One region of the Parabacteroides sp. Y3-G-102 genome, then DNA from elsewhere that is predicted to be linked to it. Evidence: riboswitches for the same ligand, from Rfam matches in the RefSeq annotation. Region 1 holds a riboswitch; the other holds the start of a gene.
The links. A riboswitch is a leader RNA that binds a small molecule or an ion and turns the genes downstream of it on or off. The one in region 1 is predicted to bind cobalamin.
Positions count from the first base shown of each region.

Region 1 (10,045 bases):
AATTCATGATAAAGGAAACAATACATATTATCATCCACCGGATCAATACGGAATCCCGTACCATAAAGACGCCAATCTCCTTTATCTAGCTTTGTAAAGTCGAATACTTGATAAAAAGAATCCTTATCTATGTCATAACAGAAAATCTTATATCCCGTGAACCAACTACCGGAGCCTTGTCCTTTCCAATAGATCTTATTCTCTTTCGTACTGGCACAGAAACCATCGGCGGTCCATGCATACCAAGAGTTGGGAATCTCCTCAATACCATCCGTTGTTGGTATATCTACCTTTTGCGTTGTTAACGTATATGGATTCACTTTCCACATATAAGGCATTGTCGCTCCGGTACCAGTTAACTCGAATGTCACGCTAGCCCATAAATTACCATCTTTAGAAAGCACGATAGAGCCCAAGCCATGATTACTATCCTCCTCGGGCTTCAATATCATATTGATAACTTTATCTTCTTTCGGATCGATCACCAACAATCCTTTCGTTTGATGTACCGCAAATACATATTTTCCAACACGGATCATGGTTCCAATCTGTGAATGATACAAATCGCTGGAAGAAATTCCCGTCGTTCCTCCGATTGCGCTGGCCTCGATAGACATCTGGTTTTCATCATATTTTCCGGTCTTTTCATCGTATCCTGTATGAAAAACATAAATACCATTACTCGTTCCGATATAACCTTTCGTCAGATCCACTCCTAAAAAAGAACGTCCATCAGCTCCTGCGCTGTTGATCGTCTGAAATTCCTTCTTCACTTGCATCGTTTTCGCGTCAATTACCGCTAAGCGACTTCCCTCTACAGATGCCGCACCATCTTTTGATTGCTTGGACACGATATACAACAAATCCCCATAAATCGTACCGAACTGGCTCGTACATCCCAATTCATGTCCCGGATTCTCTCTTTGGAACGCGTTATATGTCCAAGTCCCATCATCCGACAGGAAGTTCACCGAACTGTTTTGGTGCCCGTACCAATCTTCGTTTACGATAAAGGTACCTTTCGTGTAATCCACGCTTTCATTGGATCGAAGCATCGAGGCTCGTGCCTGCGAACCGGGTAATTCAGGTAATTGCAATTTCTGTTTCTCTATCGGATTCAGATCCCGCGAACCGGTTTGGCCTACTACCAACAGAGCCGATAGCAAACAGACCATACTTAAGTAAAGTGTTCGTCTCATGTTAATAAATTTAATTATTGAGTAATATGAATTTTAAATGTCTTTTTATCGCCATCCTTTTCGCCTATCAGTAGATAATTCCCGGATGGAAGAGATATTGGATGAAGTTCCTCCCGAACTTGAATCACAAAACGTTCCAACATTTTCCCGTTTATCTGCATTAAATAGATTTGATATCCGGCTAAATGCTCAAAGCGCAACGCTCCATTCTGATAGGAAACCTTTGGGATAACGGGAGCCATAGTCTCATTGCTCACCGGATCAGAAGATTTTTCTACCATATAGGTATCGATCACGTCCAAGCCATTCATGACTTGGATCTCTATCCGATAAGCGTCATCCCTCCCTAGGTTCTTCAGTGGGACGGATATAGTGCCGGAAGTAGCCCGTAAGCCTTTCGTCAGTAGTTCAGTAATGATATTGCCTTCCGCATCCGCTACGTAAGTGCCTATCTTTTTATAACTTCCATTCTCATATCTGTAGACACGAACCTCATAGGAGGTGGCTTCCTCCACTTTAGGGAATGAGATAACCGCCCCGGTCCCTTCAAAATCGATCTCAGGAGTAACCGTCTCCGTTACCGTCACCTCGCAAACAGCGGTATATCCGCCATCTACCGATCGGGCTGTTATTTTCACCACACCGGGCTTGGCACCTGTTACGACCCCATCTTCTACCGTTGCTATACCTGTATCGGAACTACTCCAAGTAACCTGCTTATTATCAGCGTTTACAGGAGAGATACTAGCTGCAAGGATTGCATTTGCTCCTGCTTGTAAACGCAAAGAAGACTTATTGAGAGAAATGGATGTTACGTGTATCACCGGGATCTCGGGTTCATCCCCTCCACCTCCAGAGGGTATTGTCGCTGCGACAAAGACATCTCCGGGCTGAGTTCCTTCTGATGTATTCATATTTCCATTCCAACTCCACGCATCCCAACAACCATCCGTCAATACACGGCTTGTAGCACCTAAACCTGAATAACTAAAATTCGAGGTTTGACTACTTCTCACAAAATAACTCCAATAACCATAATACCAACCGGCTTGCCAATGAATGCCATTGCTACAACTCCAATGGTCATAGTCATAAGATGGATATCCATATCTTTCCGCATTTATCGGGTGATAGATAACCCCGGTTTGTACGCCTTGTCGAATAGCCGCCGCTACGTCCCCCGCCGGATTTTCAGGAAAACCAGTCTGCCCCAACAAAGGATTCGTAATGGGAGGTTCAAATTTGAAAGCATTATTCGGTTCATTCTTGGCCACATCCAAATCATATCGGACGTCCAGATTATCCCCATATCCAATACCATCGATCGTATAACCCATCCAACCCGTATATTGGGTTAATAAAAGAAGTTTCTGATCGGCCTTCGCTATCGCCACGATCATATCGTGTCCGGTAGCCTCGCCATCCCAGCGATATCCCCAAACCATAGCATCCGGTCGATTCCCATCATGCCATTCGATCACTAAAGCGGCTCTCTTGCTGCCGCTTCCTACCCAAAACTGGATGTCGTCAAAAGAAAAGCTGGCGTCAGCCCTTAACTGGGACTTTGTTTTCGCCAGCACATTCGGAGCCGAGGGATGTGGTTGCCCTTGAACCAATCCTTGCGCCGAAAGACCTACTACACACAAAGCCATTACAAAGAAAAGAGATAGAATTTTTCTCATAAGCTTTTATATTAAATGTAAAACTCCAAAAAACGATCAAGAGGGAATATAAAAGAAAGATCAAATAATCATGAATATTTCCATAGTCCGGGAGGTACTAAGTCACGATTCACCCGATCAATCCTTCATGTAAAGCAATATTCACTTCGTATATTTCCCCTTTTTGAATCCTACGCTAAACCCCGGTAGCGTAAAATCGCGGCGGTTATCCGGCATTGGCAGGTCTTCTGACTTACTCCACTTTAGAACTTCCTTCCCGTTCCTTCCGGAAACAGTGGCAATGAGTTGATGTCTAAAGCTTTTTTGGAGCTTACAGCAGCGGGACTGTCCAGGTTTCTCACCTGATTCCCTTTTAATCGCCGTACCCTGAATAAAGTAGGCGAACCAATACGGCAGCAAATTTATAAAAAACAATTCAAAATATACACAATATTATTAAATGCTTTTTTTTGACTATACTGCATATTGTATAAATTAAAAAATAAGGACGAGGGAAATACCGACTACTATCCATAAAAAATGCGGTTACTATCAATAGTAATCCGATTTAATATAGATACCCACATGATCAGTTCGGATGAAAACAGGGGAGATCGATGAGCGTGCTACCGCCAGAGGATTGTCGGAAGCACTAGAGAAATTACGGATCGAAAAGTTTAGCCCTTCCGAGAAATTTATATCTAGTTGTAGAGACGTAATATGCCGCATTAGGGCCCGGTCTCTGAGCTGGATGAAAATTGACTCATACCGAAAAATCATCGAAATAAATCGATAGGTTCTTATTCCTGCCGATAAAACAGTTTTTCATTATCCAACTATTTTCCTTAGGATTCATCATTATAATCGTTTTTCTTTCCGGGAGCAGGTATAAATTGTTTTCGCAATATATAATGAAAGGAATATCAGATATATTGGTTACCTCCAAACACGTATTCCTCATTCGCTTAACCCGGATACAGGCCTTGACCAATGGGGCCAAGTATTTTTCTTCTCCCGCGATTTTCCCATCGAATAACGCGGCCGTACGACCGGCGAACAATGCCTCCCGTATCCTTTTCTCACTTCTTTCTTCCGAGAATACCAGCGTCAGGGGACGTAGTCCTTTCCTGTATATCCCGGAAAGAACACAATGAGCGTCGCTACTTGCCATAAACGCTTTCTTAAAACCGGAACACCATTCTAATGCAATCGGGTAAAAGTCCTTGTAAGACATGACTTCTATACCATCGATCATGTTCTCTTGAATCAGTTTTTCATGTATGGGATATAAAGTGGCCTTATGATTCGGCCAGCCGGGATGATTCCACACAATAAATGCCCCTTGCCTTTTTGCCTCGGCAATAGATTCCACAGGATTTTCTTTCTCCATAAGATTGACATCTTGTACAAACAAGGCGTTTAGGTGTCCCAAGGGCTTGGAACGTGTTATTTCCGCTCCGGGAATCACGATAAAGTCCATGTCGTCAGCAGCTTTTTTAGCGATTTTGTAAGATTCGTTTAAATCTCCTTTCAAAATAACCTTGTTGATCCGGTGCTCGATATGGTCAGTAATCGCTATCGCATCCAATCCCTCCTGCCAAGCCTCATATATCCGGGCATCGGGCCATACCAAGCCGTCGGAGAATACCGTATGGGTATGAAAGTCACATTTTAACGTCTCGTAATTACTGAATCCCGGAATCTCGATCCGGTCTCTTATAAACAAGTGATCGATATGCGTTAGCTCGTAAACATCCTCTTCCTCAGAGGTTTCGTCCGGCAATGCGGGAACTATGAATCTTTTCATGCTTAAAATTGCTCAATAACGGGGTACTAAGATAGAAATAAACAACAAAATTTTCTCATAAGCTAATTAATTTAAAATGTCATTCATATCACATTGTTATAACGATAGGAAGGAGAGCCTTTTGACTCTCCTTCACCTTGTTTCGATATTACTTGATTACGAACTTCCTCGTTATCCGATCATTGCCATTGATGGCAGTGATGATATAAGATCCTTTGGAAAAACTCATCAAACGGCTCTCATTCAAATCGGTCACCTCAAAAGCATCCAATACCGTACCGTTGAATCCTACGATATAGCAACGATAGCCTTCCAGATTATTCAAATGCAGATAGCCGGCGTAATAATAGATACGGGCCTCACCCGCACCTATCGTCTCATTGCTGACCGTCCCGGAAGAGGTAGAGAACGGTTCACTATAGAATGTGCCTACCACCTCTTTCTTTCCGTCTTTCTCTTTAACAGCCGTAATTTTCACGATATAATCAGAATCTTCATCCAAATCCCGCAAGGATATAGCGATCTTATCCGGAGTACCTAAACGCAGATCGCTTCGCAAGCTGGTGAGGATATTCCCGTCCGCATCCATCGTGTAAACACCAAACAATACGGGAACCTCATTCACATATTTGTATACGGAGACCTCATAGAAGGTAGCCTCTGGCACTTTCGGGAAGGTCAGCGTAGCCGTGGAATCAGCGGCCTCAACCACAGGTTTATCCAAGTCTGGGTCGGTTACCGTAACCTCGCAAGTGGCCGTATAACCACCGTCATCCGTTGTTACGGTTATCGTAACGACACCGGCAATTCCGGCGGTAACCGTACCATCGTCGGCTACAGAAGCAACAGTAATATCCGAGCTACTCCATGACACGGATTTATTTTCCGCATTTGAAGGAGTGACAATCGCAGCTAAAACAGCCGTCTCGCCCTTATCTAAAGACAAAGAAGAAGCATTTAAAGAAACCCCTGTAACTGAAGAGGAAGGAGCCTCCGTAACCGGAACTACCGTGACATCACAATAGGCAGGAATATCTCCGTAATTCGTATATACCCAAATGCGAGTAGAACCTCCTGAAATAGCGGTCACTACACCGTCCACAACGGTAGCGATCTCCTTATTATCACTTTTCCAATAAACTGTTTGATCCACTTCTTCCGGATTCTCTACGGTTGGTTTTACTTTAACTGTCGGAGTTAACGTTATCGTACGACCTAGTTCTATCGTAGCTTGATTCTTATTCAACGTTACAGTATCTATATCACATACGACATGGACTAAACAAGAATCGACAAACTTGCCATTTTCCATATTCGCATAGACCCAAGTAGAGCCCGCCTTTTCTCCACGAATACGTCCATCATAATAAATATATAATATATCTTCATCAGCGGCCGTTATATCGGGCATTGTCTGAGATGCGTCATCAGGCGCATAAATCCATTCTAAGCGACCAGACTTCGAGATATCGATTGTCATCTCATGCTGTTTTAATTCAAAAGATTCCACATGGATTGAATCAACGATTATTACGCAAGTATCGGTTATTCCTCCGTATTTTGAAGTAACGACGACATTTGATTTACCCGGACGAACGAAAGAAACCTTGCCATCGCTAGACACGCGCACGGGGCTCATACTGGTAGACTTCCATGTCAGTTCTTGGAATGTAGCATCCCCCGGATTAATAGTTGCGGTCAATTGAGCGAAAGTGTTCGGTTTCTGGCAAATCGTATCTTTATCCAATTGGATGCTCGTTACAGGAATCTCAACCGCAACTTTACAAGTCGCTTTTACATCCGCACCACTTAACGGAGACACCGTAATGATTGCCTCACCATATTTTTTTGCGGTCAATACACCATTCTTATCAACCGTAACAACATCCGGCGTATCAGAAACATACTTCATTGGTACGGCACCTATCGAATCTGGTGTTGTCGTTATCGTCAATTGCTGCGTGTTACCCGGTTTCATAGAAACAAATGTCAAATCCAATTTAACCGCATCCGGCCATTGTACACAATTCACTTTACATTCCGCAGTTTTCGATCCATCCTCCGTAGTCACCGTAATGGTAGCTTCACCTGCTTTAATAGCCGTAATTAAGCCTTTCTCTGAAACCGTGACAATATCCTCATTCGAAGATTTCCAACTAACAACCGTATTTGTAGGCTTAGCAGGTATAAACGTAGGTTTCAATGTATAAGTATGTTGCTTTCCATTCGAATTCGTATTTAGGGATATTGATTCCGGTAAACTCACGGATTGAATATTGGCTAGAACCTTGATAACACAGCTATCCATTTTGGATGAATCTGCACTCATAACCTTAATAACAGCTAGTCCATCCGCAAAAGCCGTAACCAATCCCTTATTATTCACATGAGCGACCTTTGTGTTCGAGGAGTTCCAAAGCAATTCAGGTAGAACCGCTCCTTCAGGATGTAATTTAACTTTTAACTGGAGTGTACCATCACGCTGTACACGGGTCGTATCACTCTCGACATCTAAAGTCAAACTTTGGACTGAAAGAGAAACATTTACAAGACAAGTGTCCTTCTCATTACCTGCTGACACGATAATTTTGGCAGAACCTTGAGCAACAGCGGTTATTTCTCCATTTACCACACTCGCCACATTGCTGTTCGAAGAAGTCCATACGGCAGAAACACCTTCGGGAACAGTCACCTTTAATGTGGATTTTTCACCCACATTCTGAGATAACTCATGCTTATCTAAATAAACTGCTTTTCCTTTCACCGTCACTTTCAAATCCTTTGTGACAATTTTTCCATTCGAATCGAAATTAACGGAGACGGTAGCTTCTCCTGTTTGATCCGGCTTCAATGTTAGAGTCAGATTATCACCTAAGATAGATGCAGATAACAGACTCTCATTCGATACTGATTTAACGGATTTATAGATAGCTTCAGCTATATTGTCTTTATCCGTAGCCATATCTTTTAAAGATACAGTTATAGGCGCATCATTAATACCAGCCTCTATCGAAGTAAAATCTTTAACAACCGGAGCCTCATTATCAGGGAAGATATGCATGGCAGGGAACCAATAGCTGGGTTCTAGCGGATAACACCCTAATTGACGGCCAGTTTTAGCATCTACAACATATTGCCAATAGTTTATAGAGCCAAAATTCTCAAAAGCGGAAATATACAATTTGTCATCTGGACTTACACGTAAACCGGCACCCACATACAATACGCGTCCCTTCTCCGGAATGGTATAAAATGGTTTATCCATAGAAGAAGGATTACCGATCTCATAACGATAAATCTCATTACCACTGCTAAAACCACCTCCCTTTGTCCAATAAATAGCATTTTCTTGCGTACTTGCACAAAGAACACCCGCAGTCCAAGCATACCATGAATCCGGAATAGTCAAGCCATCGGGTAATGATAGATAAGTTTCTTCCAAAGTCTCCGGATCAATACATAACAGGCGTGATCCAGCACCTACCCAAACACTGCCATCCTTACTTTGTGTCAAAGTGCTGAAACTTCCTTCTATCAATTTGATAATCTCATGTTTTAGAGGATCTATCACTAAAACGCCTTTGCTTTGCTGAACTGCAAACACATATGTTTTTGTTCGGACCATCATTCCTACTTGACCATTATAAAGTCCCCCGGAATTTGAGGCACCTTTCAATTGATCTCCAACCGTCAAGTTCTTTATATCAAACAAAAAAATACCGTTTGAAGCGCCAATATAGCCAACAGAGTCATTCACGCCTAAAAAAGCACGCCCATCGCCTCCGCCTATATCCGTAAATTGAGCTTTCACTTTCATTGTCTTGGCATCCACCACATTCAGGCGACCTCCTTCAATACTGGCTCCACCATCCTTTGGCTGTTTAGAAGTAATAAACATATTATCTCCAAAAATAGTACCAAACTGAGATGTACAACCTAATTCTTTACCAGGGTTTGCTGTCTGGAAAATCCTATAAGCAAAATCACCAGAAGAAGTCATAAAATTAATAGTACTGTTGTTATGACCAAACCAGTCCTCGTTCAAAATAAAAACTCCCTGTGTATAATCTACGTTTTCACTTGAACGTAGTAGCGTGACTCGGCTTTGCGAAGCCGGAAGTTCAGGCAATTGCAGTTTCTGCTTCTCTATCGGATTCAGCCCCCGCAAACCGATTTGCCCCACAGCCGAAAAGGCCGATAGTAAGCAAACCATACTTAAGTAAAGTGTTCTTTTCATGCAAATGAATTTAATTATTAATTAATACGGAATTTAAAGACCTTTCGGTCTCCATCCTTTTCTCCTGTCAACAGATAATTCCCGGAGGGAAGCGATATAGGATAAAGTTCGTGGGGAACTCGAGCTATAAAGGTTCTCAATATTTTTCCTTCCATTGTCATTAAATAAAAATGATATCCATCCAAATGCTCCAAAGACAATGTCCCATTTTGATAAATTACCCGACTACCACTTACGGATAAATATTCATTACTTACTGGATTCGATATTGTTTCTACTGTATAGGTATCTATTATATCCAATCCATTCAGCACCTGTATCTCTATCGTATAAACACCGTCTATGTCTAAATTTTTCAATGGAACCAAAATTTCCCCAGAAGAGCCTTGTAAGCTCACCGCTCTTAATTCTGTGATTATATTACCTTCGGCATCGATTACATAAGTAGCGATTCTTTTATGACCACTATCCTCATTTCTATAAACACGAACTTCATAAGAGGTGGCTTCCTCTACTTTCGGGAAAGTTAAAACAGCATCAGGACCATTGAAATCTATTTCCGGAATAACAACTTCCGTTATCGTTACCTCGCAAACAGCGGTATATCCGCCATCTACCGATTGGGCTGTTATTTTCACCACACCGGGCTTGGCACCAGTTACGACCCCATCTTCTACCGTTGCTATGCCTGTATCGGAACTACTCCAAGTAACCTGCTTATTATCAGCGTTTACAGGAGAGATGCTAGCTACAAGGGTTGCGTTTGCTCCTGCTTGTAAACGCAAAGAAGACTTATTGAGAGAAATGGATGTTACGTGTATCACTGGGATCTCGGGTTCATCCCCTCCACCTCCAGAGGGTATTGTCGCAGCGACAAAGACATCCCCGGGCTGAGTTCCTTCTGATGTATTCATATTTCCATTCCAGCTCCACGCATCCCAACAACCATCCGTCAATACACGGCTTGTAGCACCTAAACCAGAATAGCTAAAATTAGAGGTTTGGCTACTTCTCACAAAATAACTCCAATAGCCATAATACCAACCGGCTTGCCAATGAATGCCATTGCTACAACTCCAATAGTCATAGTCATAAGATGGATATCCATATCTTTCCGCATTTATCGGGTGATAAATAACTC
Region 1 is NZ_JAMOKU010000039.1:7,757-17,801, reverse strand. Features, by position in the region: gene NBH16_RS17405 (Ig-like domain-containing protein) at 1-1,199, opposite strand, end outside; gene NBH16_RS17400 (Ig-like domain-containing protein) at 1,214-2,881, opposite strand; cobalamin riboswitch at 3,082-3,285, opposite strand; gene NBH16_RS17395 (PHP domain-containing protein) at 3,624-4,667, opposite strand; gene NBH16_RS17390 (DUF5074 domain-containing protein) at 4,816-8,904, opposite strand; gene NBH16_RS17385 (Ig-like domain-containing protein) at 8,922-10,045, opposite strand, start outside.

Region 2 (10,045 bases), on a different contig from region 1:
ACGAATCGGATAGAGATCGTGGCGGGGAACACGGTATTGAATGGGGATGATAAGATTTTTGTTATTACCGCAGAGCATGACGTGGAGGCGATAAAGACTTTTATCGGTCAAGAAATACAGATGGATCGTAAGCAATGGATTCCGGCGGAAAGCCAGTTTATCAGCCGGCGTATTTTGGTTACCCGGTCTGAAATCAACGGTAAGCAATTAGGGGCTTTGCAGTTACGCCGTTTACATGGAATTAACGTGACTCGGATCAATCGTGCGGGGCTGGAGTTGGTAGCTACTCCTAATCTGGTCTTGCAAATAGGCGACCGGGTGACAGTGGTCGGTAGTGAATTGGCGGTGGAGAAAGTTGCCGAGACGCTGGGTAATTCAATGAAACGCTTGAATGAACCTAATTTGGTGACTATTTTTGTTGGTATAGTTTTGGGTATTATCGTGGGAAGTCTTCCTATTAGTTTTCCGGGTATTCCTCAACCGGTGAAATTAGGATTAGCGGGAGGTCCGTTGATCGTTGCGATATTGATAAGCCGGTTCGGTTATCGTTATAAATTGGTTACTTATACCACGCAAAGTTCTAATTTACTATTGAGGGAATTAGGAATCACGTTGTTTCTCGCCTGCGTGGGATTGAGTGCGGGTGAAGGTTTTGTCGATACGATAGTCAATAAGGGTGGTGTAGCTTGGATCGGTTATGGTTTTATAATAACGTTATTGCCTCTACTGATTATCGGTTGTGTGGGAAGGTATTTTTATAAACTGAATTATTTTACGTTGATGGGATTGATTGCGGGAAGTACGACCGATCCTCCTGCGTTAGCCTATTCCAATATGGCGGCAGGAAATGATGCGCCGGCGGTTGGATATGCGACGGTTTATCCATTGACCATGTTTTTGCGTGTGTTGACCGCACAGTTAATGATATTATTCTTTTATACATAGAATAAATATTTTGTTGTTAGTAATGTTTAGAAAAGTGTAAACTCCCTAGCCTTCCGCCGAAGTGATTCGCCGGGGGGCTTTTTTGTTGCTAATCAAAAAGTAAACATGTATCTTTGCGGCCAATCAAGGTGTAGATGTTATCGATTCCGATAATAATCAGTAAAAGGGAATCCGGTGCGAGTCCGGAGCTGTACCCGTAGCTGTAAGTCCTTGGAGCCCCGGCAAATCTTGTTGCCACTGCCTATCGGATAGGCGGGAAGGTAGCCGACAGAGGGTGGACGAGCCAGAAAACCTGCCATGATTTTGTTATGCGACGTTTCGGGTGAAGACGTTGGTAAATCTAAATGTTGCTATGCGAGATTTATATCTTATAAGATGCCTATGCGTTTTTAGCGCATGGTTATTCTCTTTGGGTGTCGCTTACGGTCAACAGATCGATACGACGGCCTATCACGAGCTTTCCGGGGTGGAAGTGGTGGAGAAGGTACGTCCGTCGGTCACCCGTGAAGGTACGCCTTTGCAAATTATGGACCGGGCGGGAATCGATCGCTTGGGAGTACAAGACCTATCCGAGGCCGTGAAACGCTTCTCGGGAGTTACGGTACAGGATTATGGGGGGATCGGAGGATTGAAAACGGTCTCGGTACGTAGCTTGGGGGCGAAGCATACCGCCGTCAGTTACGATGGGGTGACGATTACGGACGCGCAAAGCGGGCAAGTCGATATCAGCCGTTTCTCGTTGGATAATGTGGAGATGGTTTCCTTGTCAATCGGGCAGTCGGATGACATTTTCCAAACGGCAAGGGTGTATGCTTCGGCAGGCGCCTTGAATATACAAACCGGAAAGCCCACGTTTAAAGACAAATCGTTTCATACTTATCTTAAGGTTAAGGGAGGTTCCTTCGGGCTTTTTAATCCTGTGCTGCATTATGATCAAAAATTAGGAAAGCGTTGGAGCGCATCCTTACATGGTGATTTCGTGCGTGCGGATGGACAATATCCCTATACATTAATTAATGGGGAATTGGAAACGAGAGAGAAGCGAAGAAATAGCGATATCCATTCTTTCCATTTGGAAGGTAATCTATTCGGCGATTTTGGAAGGGGAGGCGAACTTTCCTTTAAGGCGTACTATTTTGATTCGGAGCGGGGGCTTCCCGGTTCTGTTAATTTATATAACAAGAACACTTCTGAACGATTATGGGATAATAACTTTTTCGTGCAATCGGGGTATAAGAATGTTCTTAATGAGAAATTTACGCTACGGGCCATGGCTAAGTATAATTATGCTTTTACTCGTTATTTAGATATAAATGATAAATATGCTGCGGGCGAACAAGTCGATTTGAATACACAGAATGAGTATTATGGCTCTGTAGGTTTGCTGTATACTCCTATAAAGTATGTATCGGCGACGTTGACTACGGATTTAACTCGCTCTATGCTGGACAATAATTTTGTGAACGGCCCTAATCCAAAGCGAATGGCCTCTCAATCAGTACTAGCGGTGCAATATAAGAACAGTCGATTCACGGCTACCGCTAGTTTATTGGGAACATATATCACTGATAAAGTGGAGCAAGGGGAAAAACCGGATGATAAGAGGCGTTTATCCCCGGCTGTAAGTTTGTCTTGGCGGCCATTCTCGGAAAGTACTTTGCGGATACGTGCCTCTTACAAAGATATATTCCGGGTTCCTACATTTACGGACTTGTATTACCTCCGTATGGGAAATACAAATTTGAAACCGGAAGAAACTTCCCAATATAATGTAGGGGTAACATGGAGTTCTTCCTGTGGGGATTGGCTGCGGCATTTCAGTATTTCGGCGGATGGATATTATAATACGGTGAAAGATAAGATCGTGGCTTTACCTACCATGTATGTTTGGAAGATGATGAATATGGGCGAAGTGGATATTAAAGGGGTAGATGTAAATTTATCTACACAATTCCGATTGCCCTTACGAATGAGCTTGCTTTTGGCTTCCACTTATTCTTTTCAATACGCGGTTGATGTGACAGATCCGGAAGCTAAGAATTATAAGGATCAGATTCCTTATACACCTCGTCATTCTGGCACGGTTTCCGTAACCTTGGAAAATCCATGGGTAAATGTCTCTTATATACTGACTGCGGTTGGTGATCGTTATGCATTGCCGCAAAATATAGATCGGAACAGGATTGATTCTTATATAGAACAGAGTATTTCTATAAATCGAGATTTTCGTTTTCGATATTTCGGTTTGCGTTTGCAAGGTGAATTGTTAAATCTTGCGAACGTGAATTATGATGTTATTCAGTATTATCCCATGCCGGGCCGTTCTTGGCGTTTAAGTATTTGTTTATCCTATTAGTAAACTATAAAAGTAAAGTAATGAAAAAGAAGAATTTAGTTTGTGTCTCTGCCTTGTGTGCATTGATGTCTTTCTCGTTTGTCAGCTGTGATGATGACAATGAGCCTTCACTGAACATACCAAATGTATCTGTAACTAATGTCAGTTTTACGGATGAGAATCCGGAAGCTTTAAAAGTTAGCGGAACCTTAAATTGGACAGCTCCGTCTTCTGTTGACAATGTAACAAAGTACGTGATTTATGGTTCCTCTGATGGAACCGCTAAAGATATGAAAATTGCGGAGGTAGAAGTTGGAACACATTCATATGCTATTACGGATGTCGTAAATATAGGCTATTTATTAGTTATAGCCGCAAATGCGGAAGGTGAGTCTTCTGTTTATGCTTCCGTAAGAGTTATTGATTTTGTGAAGGATAGTTCTTTCATGGCTTTATATTTCTTGAATTCGGGCAATATGGGAAATAACAACTCTTCTTTATATATGTACGACATAGAAAAGGATGAGGTTGTCCCCGATTATTTCTTGGCTCAAAATGGCAGGGGGCTGGGAGATACGGCACAGGATATGATCGTGTATGGCGATAAGATGTATATCGCGGTATATGGAGAGTCTACGATAGAAGTGACAGATCTGAAGGCAAAATCCATTAAGCAAGTCAAGACAGAGGGGCAGCCCCGTTATATGGTATCAGAGGGTGGAAAAGTCTATATTAGCTATTATAATGGATATGTCGCTCGTTTGGATACCGCATCCTTGGAGGTTGAGGCGAAAGTAAAGGTCGGACGGAATCCGGAACAATTGGCGGTATCTTCTAATAAATTGTTTGTCTCAAACTCCGGAGGTATGGATTACAGTACCGAGGTTGGGTATGATAAAACGGTATCAGTGGTTGATCTGTCTACTTTTACAGAGATAAAGAAGTTGGATGTAGTATTGAATCCCACACGGATACAGGCGGATGAGCAAGGAAATGTATATGTGGTTTCTATGGGTAACTATGCGGATATACCCAATACGGTACAAAAGATAAATACGGAGACTTATGAGGTTACTTCCCTTACGAATTGTCCAAACGCAACGGAGATGGCCTATGAGGATGGCAAGCTATTTCTGTTCTATGCGCAATGGGGAATGTCTAGCCCTGCATTTTTAACATTTGATACAAAGAGCCAATCTGCGGGAACGAGCTTTATTACAGATGGAACCTCAATACAATCCCCTTATTCAATCAGTGCCGTGGGTGGAAATGTCTATGTCGCAGAGTCTGATTATAAGAATAATGGCGATATCTATTGTTTCGGAGGTGACGGTAAATTGTTCAAGAAGTTTGAGGCCGGTTTAAATCCCATGAAAGTAGTCCTCGCTCAAAAAGATAATATCTAATGCGATTACTGATTCTCTTAGGGTTCGCTTTCTGGATGGTGGCATGTACGCCATCCGGAAAGCAAACTTCTTCCAAGGAAGCTCTTTCCTCTGATAGTATTCAATATGCCCAAGGTTTCACGGTTCAGCGCTTTGATACCTATATAATGGTGGAAGTTCGTGATCCGTGGGATAGCACCCGTCTGCTTCAACGCTATTTATTGGTAGACCGGACAAAGTCGGTTCCCGGCGGATTACCCAAAGGGACGATCGTGAAGGTCCCGGTAAAAGATATTGTGATTTATACTTCTGTCCATGCGGCTATTATTGATCAACTGCACGAAACCGATAAGGTTATAGGCGTTTGTGAGCCTCGTTATATGGATACTCCTGCCATACAAGAGGGTATACAGGCCGGAAGAATCGCTGATTTAGGTGAGGCTACCTCTCCGAATATAGAGAAAATGATAGAGATCGGCGCGGAACTCGTGATAGCTTCCCCATTCCAGAACAGTAGTTATGGGCCTGTCGAGAAGATAGGGATACCCATTATCGAAGGAGCCGACTATATGGAGGCATTTCCTTTGGGGCGTACGGAGTGGATTCGCTTTTATGGTTTGCTATTCGGAAAGGAAGAGATGGCCGATTCTATATTTAAAGAAACAGAGCAAGCCTATTTGTCTCTAAAGGACTTAACCGCAAATATAGATAATCGTCCTACTGTTTTGTCGGAGAAAAAGTTCGGCTCTTCGTGGTATGTACCATCCGGAGATAGTTATATGGCTCATCTTATCGAGGACGCCGGAGCTGATTATATGTTTAAGGATTTACCGGGTGCCGGAAGTACCCCCTTAGCGTTTGAGACCGTGTTTGATAAAGCGATCCATGCGGATATTTGGCTTGTTAAATATAATCAGTCTTCTGAGATGACCTATAACGATTTACGCTCCGAATATACTCCTTACGAGAATTTCGACGCTTTTAAAAAAAAACGGATTTATACCTGTAATACAGGTGCAGTTCCTTATTACGAGGAATTCCCTATACATCCGGAATATTTATTGAAAGATTTAATCTGGATTTTCCATCCGGAGCTAGTATTCGGGTATTCTCCCCGTTATTTTAGAGAAATGCCCTGATTGTCTTAAAGGTTTCATATCTTTGTTGAAATGTCGTTTCTAGACAAATAAAGGTATTAGACTATGAAGATAAAAAAGGTATATGCTGATGCTTTAACTACATTAGCGAAGGGAACAGATGCCGGGATTTACAGGTTGAATCCCAAACGAGTTGAAATCGTGAGTCGTGAGCAAGATGTAAAACGTGTTCTTGCTGAATGTGAGAAGACTGGTAAATCTGTAACCTTTAAAGCTGGGGGGACCTCTTTATCCGGCCAGACTATTACAGATTCTGTATTGATGGAAATCAGTCCTGACTATGGAAAGGTTAAGATTTCAGGAGATGGGAGTTTGGCTAAATTCCCTTGTGGTATAACTGGAGAAGAGGCGAACCGCTGGTTGAAACCTTATGGCCGTAAGCTAGGGCCTAGCCCTGCCTCCATCAAATCCGCACGTATCGGCGGGATCGTAGCGAATAACTCGAGTGGTTCTAGCTATGGTATTATCCATAACTCCTATAATACGGTCCGGGATATGGAGATTATCTTTGCGGATGGAGCCTTTTTGGATACTTCTTCGTTAGCGAGTCGCAGGGATTTCATGCAAACGCATATAGGCTTATTGGAGAAGTTGATGAATTTCCGTTTGGAGATCTTGTTGAATCCGGACATGGAAGACCGGATTCTATCTAAATATGAGTTGAAGAATACATGCGGTTATGGAATGAACTCTTTCTTGGATTATACCGATCCATACGATATACTCATGCATTTAATGGTTGGCTCGGAAGGAACCTTAGGGTTTATTTCTTCGGTTACTTTCGAGACAGTCCCCGATGAGGCTTTAAAAGCTTCCGCCTTGATTTATTTCCCCTCTTTGATGGAGGCGTGCAGAGCCATAGCCCCGTTACGCCAATGCAAAGTGTCCGCCGCCGAGTTGATGGATAGAAACGCCTTACATGCGGTAGAGGATGAACCGGGGATGCCGGAGATATTACATTCTTTACCCGAGGATGCGGTAGCGTTGCTGATCGACACGTCTTCTAATTCGGAAGAAGAACTTCAAATCCAATTCCGGGATATAGAGGAGCGGCTAGCAGATATACAGACCTTATATCCGGTATCATTTACGACCGATCCGAAGCTTTACGCTACTTATTGGCGGGTACGAAACGGTTTATTTACTTCCGCTGCGGGAAGACGGCCACGGGGGACGGTATCTATTATTGAAGATATTGCTTTCCGGGAAGAGGTTTTAGGAGAGGCTTTGGAACAAGTGCGTGGGGTCTTGTCGGATTATGGATACGGAAATGCGGTGATGTGGGGACATTTATTGGATGGAAACGTTCATTTCACGATTTTTCCGGATATAAACGCACAGGAAGGTATCGATCATTACGCTTCTTTTATGCGTAGCCTTGTAGATGTGGTACTTTACTACGACGGTAGCTTGAAAGCGGAGCATGGCACGGGACGAAATATGGCTCCATTTGTTAAAGATGAATGGGGTGAGGAGATTTATGAGTTGATGTGGAAGATCAAAAGGCTCTTTGACCCGGAAAATATATTAAATCCGGGTGTCCTTTTAAATCGGGACCCGGATGTGTTTATAAAGAACTTAAAGCAAATACCGTTGGCGAATGAGCTGATCGATAAATGCATCGAGTGTGGTTTTTGTGAGATACAATGTCCGTCAAGGCATGTGACATTGACACCCCGGCAACGTATCGTGATCTATAGGGAATTATCGGCTTTGGCGGAACAGGGGGAAACAAACTCTAAGCGATATAAAGAACTCAAGAAAGCCTTTAACTATAAAGGTAACGCTACCTGCGCTACCGATGGCCTATGTGCTACGGCATGTCCGGTTGGCATTAATACCGGTTTATTGATCAAAGAGTTACGGTGGAAAGAGAATGGTGTCTTGGCGAATGCTATCGCTTCGGGCATCGCCGGGAATATGGGAACCGTAACGGGTATGCTTCGTCCTTTGCTTAAGCTGCCCCATGTGCTTTCAAAGCTGGTGGGGTATAACGCATTCGAGAGATTTGCCTCTTTCTTGTTTAGGGCTTCCGCTCATAAATTCCCGCTTTGGACTCGGCATACACCTTCTGGCGCGTCAAAGTTCAAGGAACTGACGGGTGTAGAGAATGGGATGGAAATGGTTTATTTCCCGTCTTGTATTACCCGTACGATGGGAGCTTCAGCTGATTATGAAGATGTGGATTTTGTAAGTGTAACGGAACAAATAATCGCTTTATTGACAAGAGCGGACTTTACGATTCGTTATCCTGAGAATCTAAGTAAGCTTTGTTGCGGCATGGCTTTTAGCAGTAAAGGGTTCCGGAAGCAAGCGGCGCAGAAGGCGGAGGAATTGAATGAGGCTCTTTTGCGGGCGAGCGATAACGGCCGCTTGCCTATTTTGTGTGACATGAGCCCTTGCTTGCTGCATATGAGGGAAACCTTGGATAAACGTTTACGATTATATGAACCTGTGGAGTTTATCTATGACTTTATGCGTGATCGTCTGAACTTTACTAAGTTGCCGGTTACGGTAGCGGTACACTCTACTTGTAGTACAACGAAGATGGGAGTACAAGACAAGCTGGTGGAACTGGCGGGCTTATGCGCGAACCGGGTGGTCTCTCCCGCTCAAGTTACTTGTTGCGGTTGGGCGGGCGATCGTGGTTTCTTCTATCCGGAACTAAACGCTTCCGGTCTTCATTACTTGAAACCGAACTTGCATGGGGCGACGGAAGGATATAGCAATAGCCGTACGTGCGAGATCGGTTTGACGATGAATAGTGGGATATCCTATAAATCGATCGTCTATTTAGTGGAAAAGGCTACTCGTTAAAAATCAAAAACCCCGGTTTCGTACAACTGAAACCCGGGGCTTTGTAGTTTGGCATTCGAAATTATAGGGAGTTTTATTTCATAGATTTTTTTTATTCATATTATGCGTAACCGTTAAGCATTCCGTTGAAATACATCGGTTTTAAAATATATACCTTTAAGATCCAAGCAAGCCATTGCTCTTTTGATGTATCGATCATCGAGAATGGGAATGAAATGTCTGGTTTCTTTTCGTAGTCAAACTCACAAAGCAACACATGACCGTAATCCGTGACGATCGGGCAAGCGGCATAACCGTTGTATTTCTCGGTCGGCTCTTTGCCTTCCATGAGCGCGATCAGGTTCTTGGCGGCGATAGGTACTTGCTTACGGATAGCGGCAGATGTTTTACTGGTCGGGATACCGGCTACATCACCCAGAGAAACGATGTTCTGGTATTTCTTATGTACCAAGGTCTCTTTATCGACCATTACCCATGCGTCCGCGGCCAATTTACCTTCTGTCCAACCTAATCCGGCATCACGAACGAAATCAGGAGCGGACATAGGCGGGGTGAAGTGTAAGAAATCGTAATCCTCTACGAACGGCGTTACGATCTTTTCTTCGCCTTTTGTCTCTATCTTCTCAAAATGTACTTGCTTCGCGGATGTGTCTACACCTTTTACACGTACATTCAAGTTAATAGGTATGTTACGTTCATTATATATTTCTAGCAAGCGAGGTGTGAAATACGGGATATCGTATAGCTCCTTCGATGCGGTAAAATAATTCAATTGCAGTTTGTCGCGAGTCCCTTGTTTCCTTGCGTAATGCTCGGATAATAAACAGATCTTTTTGGGAGCGCCACCACATTTATGTTTTGTATAGGTATCGGTATAAATACCTTTGCCTCCTTTTTTAGCGAATTCTTGAAGAGCTTTCCATGTCTTTTGGGCTCCTTCGAAATCGTAAATAGAGTTTGCGTTTCCTTGTCCCAAGGTGTCGTGGGTAATGCCCTCTACTTTTTCCCAGTTACATTGTAATCCCGGGGTCAGTACTAAAAAGTCGTATGGAATCTTTCCGTTACTTTTGGTCGTTACTTGATTCCATACGGGATCAACTGCGGCGACCGAGTCCTTTATCCATTTTATACCGCTAGGCATACAATCCTCTTGCTTCTTCCAAACATCTTCCGGTTGGTACACACCTGAGGCGATCAGAGTGAATCCCGGTTGATAAAACTGACGATCGCTGGGGTCAATCAGGGTGATATCCGGTTCATCAAGCCAATGTTTTAATCGGGCAGCCATACTGATACCAGCGGCTCCTCCACCGATAATAACGATTTTACCTTTTGCGCTGCTTGAAAAAGCGTTTGCTTTTCCGGTATTAGCTCCCGCGATCAGTCCTGTCGCCGCTAATAACTTA
Region 2 is NZ_JAMOKU010000037.1:5,057-15,101, forward strand. Features, by position in the region: gene NBH16_RS16905 (putative transporter) at 1-945, shown strand, start outside; cobalamin riboswitch at 1,055-1,259, shown strand; gene NBH16_RS16910 (TonB-dependent receptor plug domain-containing protein) at 1,298-3,301, shown strand; gene NBH16_RS16915 (DUF5074 domain-containing protein) at 3,322-4,686, shown strand; gene NBH16_RS16920 (ABC transporter substrate-binding protein) at 4,686-5,804, shown strand; gene NBH16_RS16925 (FAD-binding and (Fe-S)-binding domain-containing protein) at 5,868-8,639, shown strand; gene NBH16_RS16930 (NAD(P)/FAD-dependent oxidoreductase) at 8,740-10,045, opposite strand, start outside.
Region 2: linked by a shared signal. The riboswitch ahead of NBH16_RS16910 (TonB-dependent receptor plug domain-containing protein) and the one ahead of NBH16_RS17400 (Ig-like domain-containing protein) in region 1 are both predicted to bind cobalamin.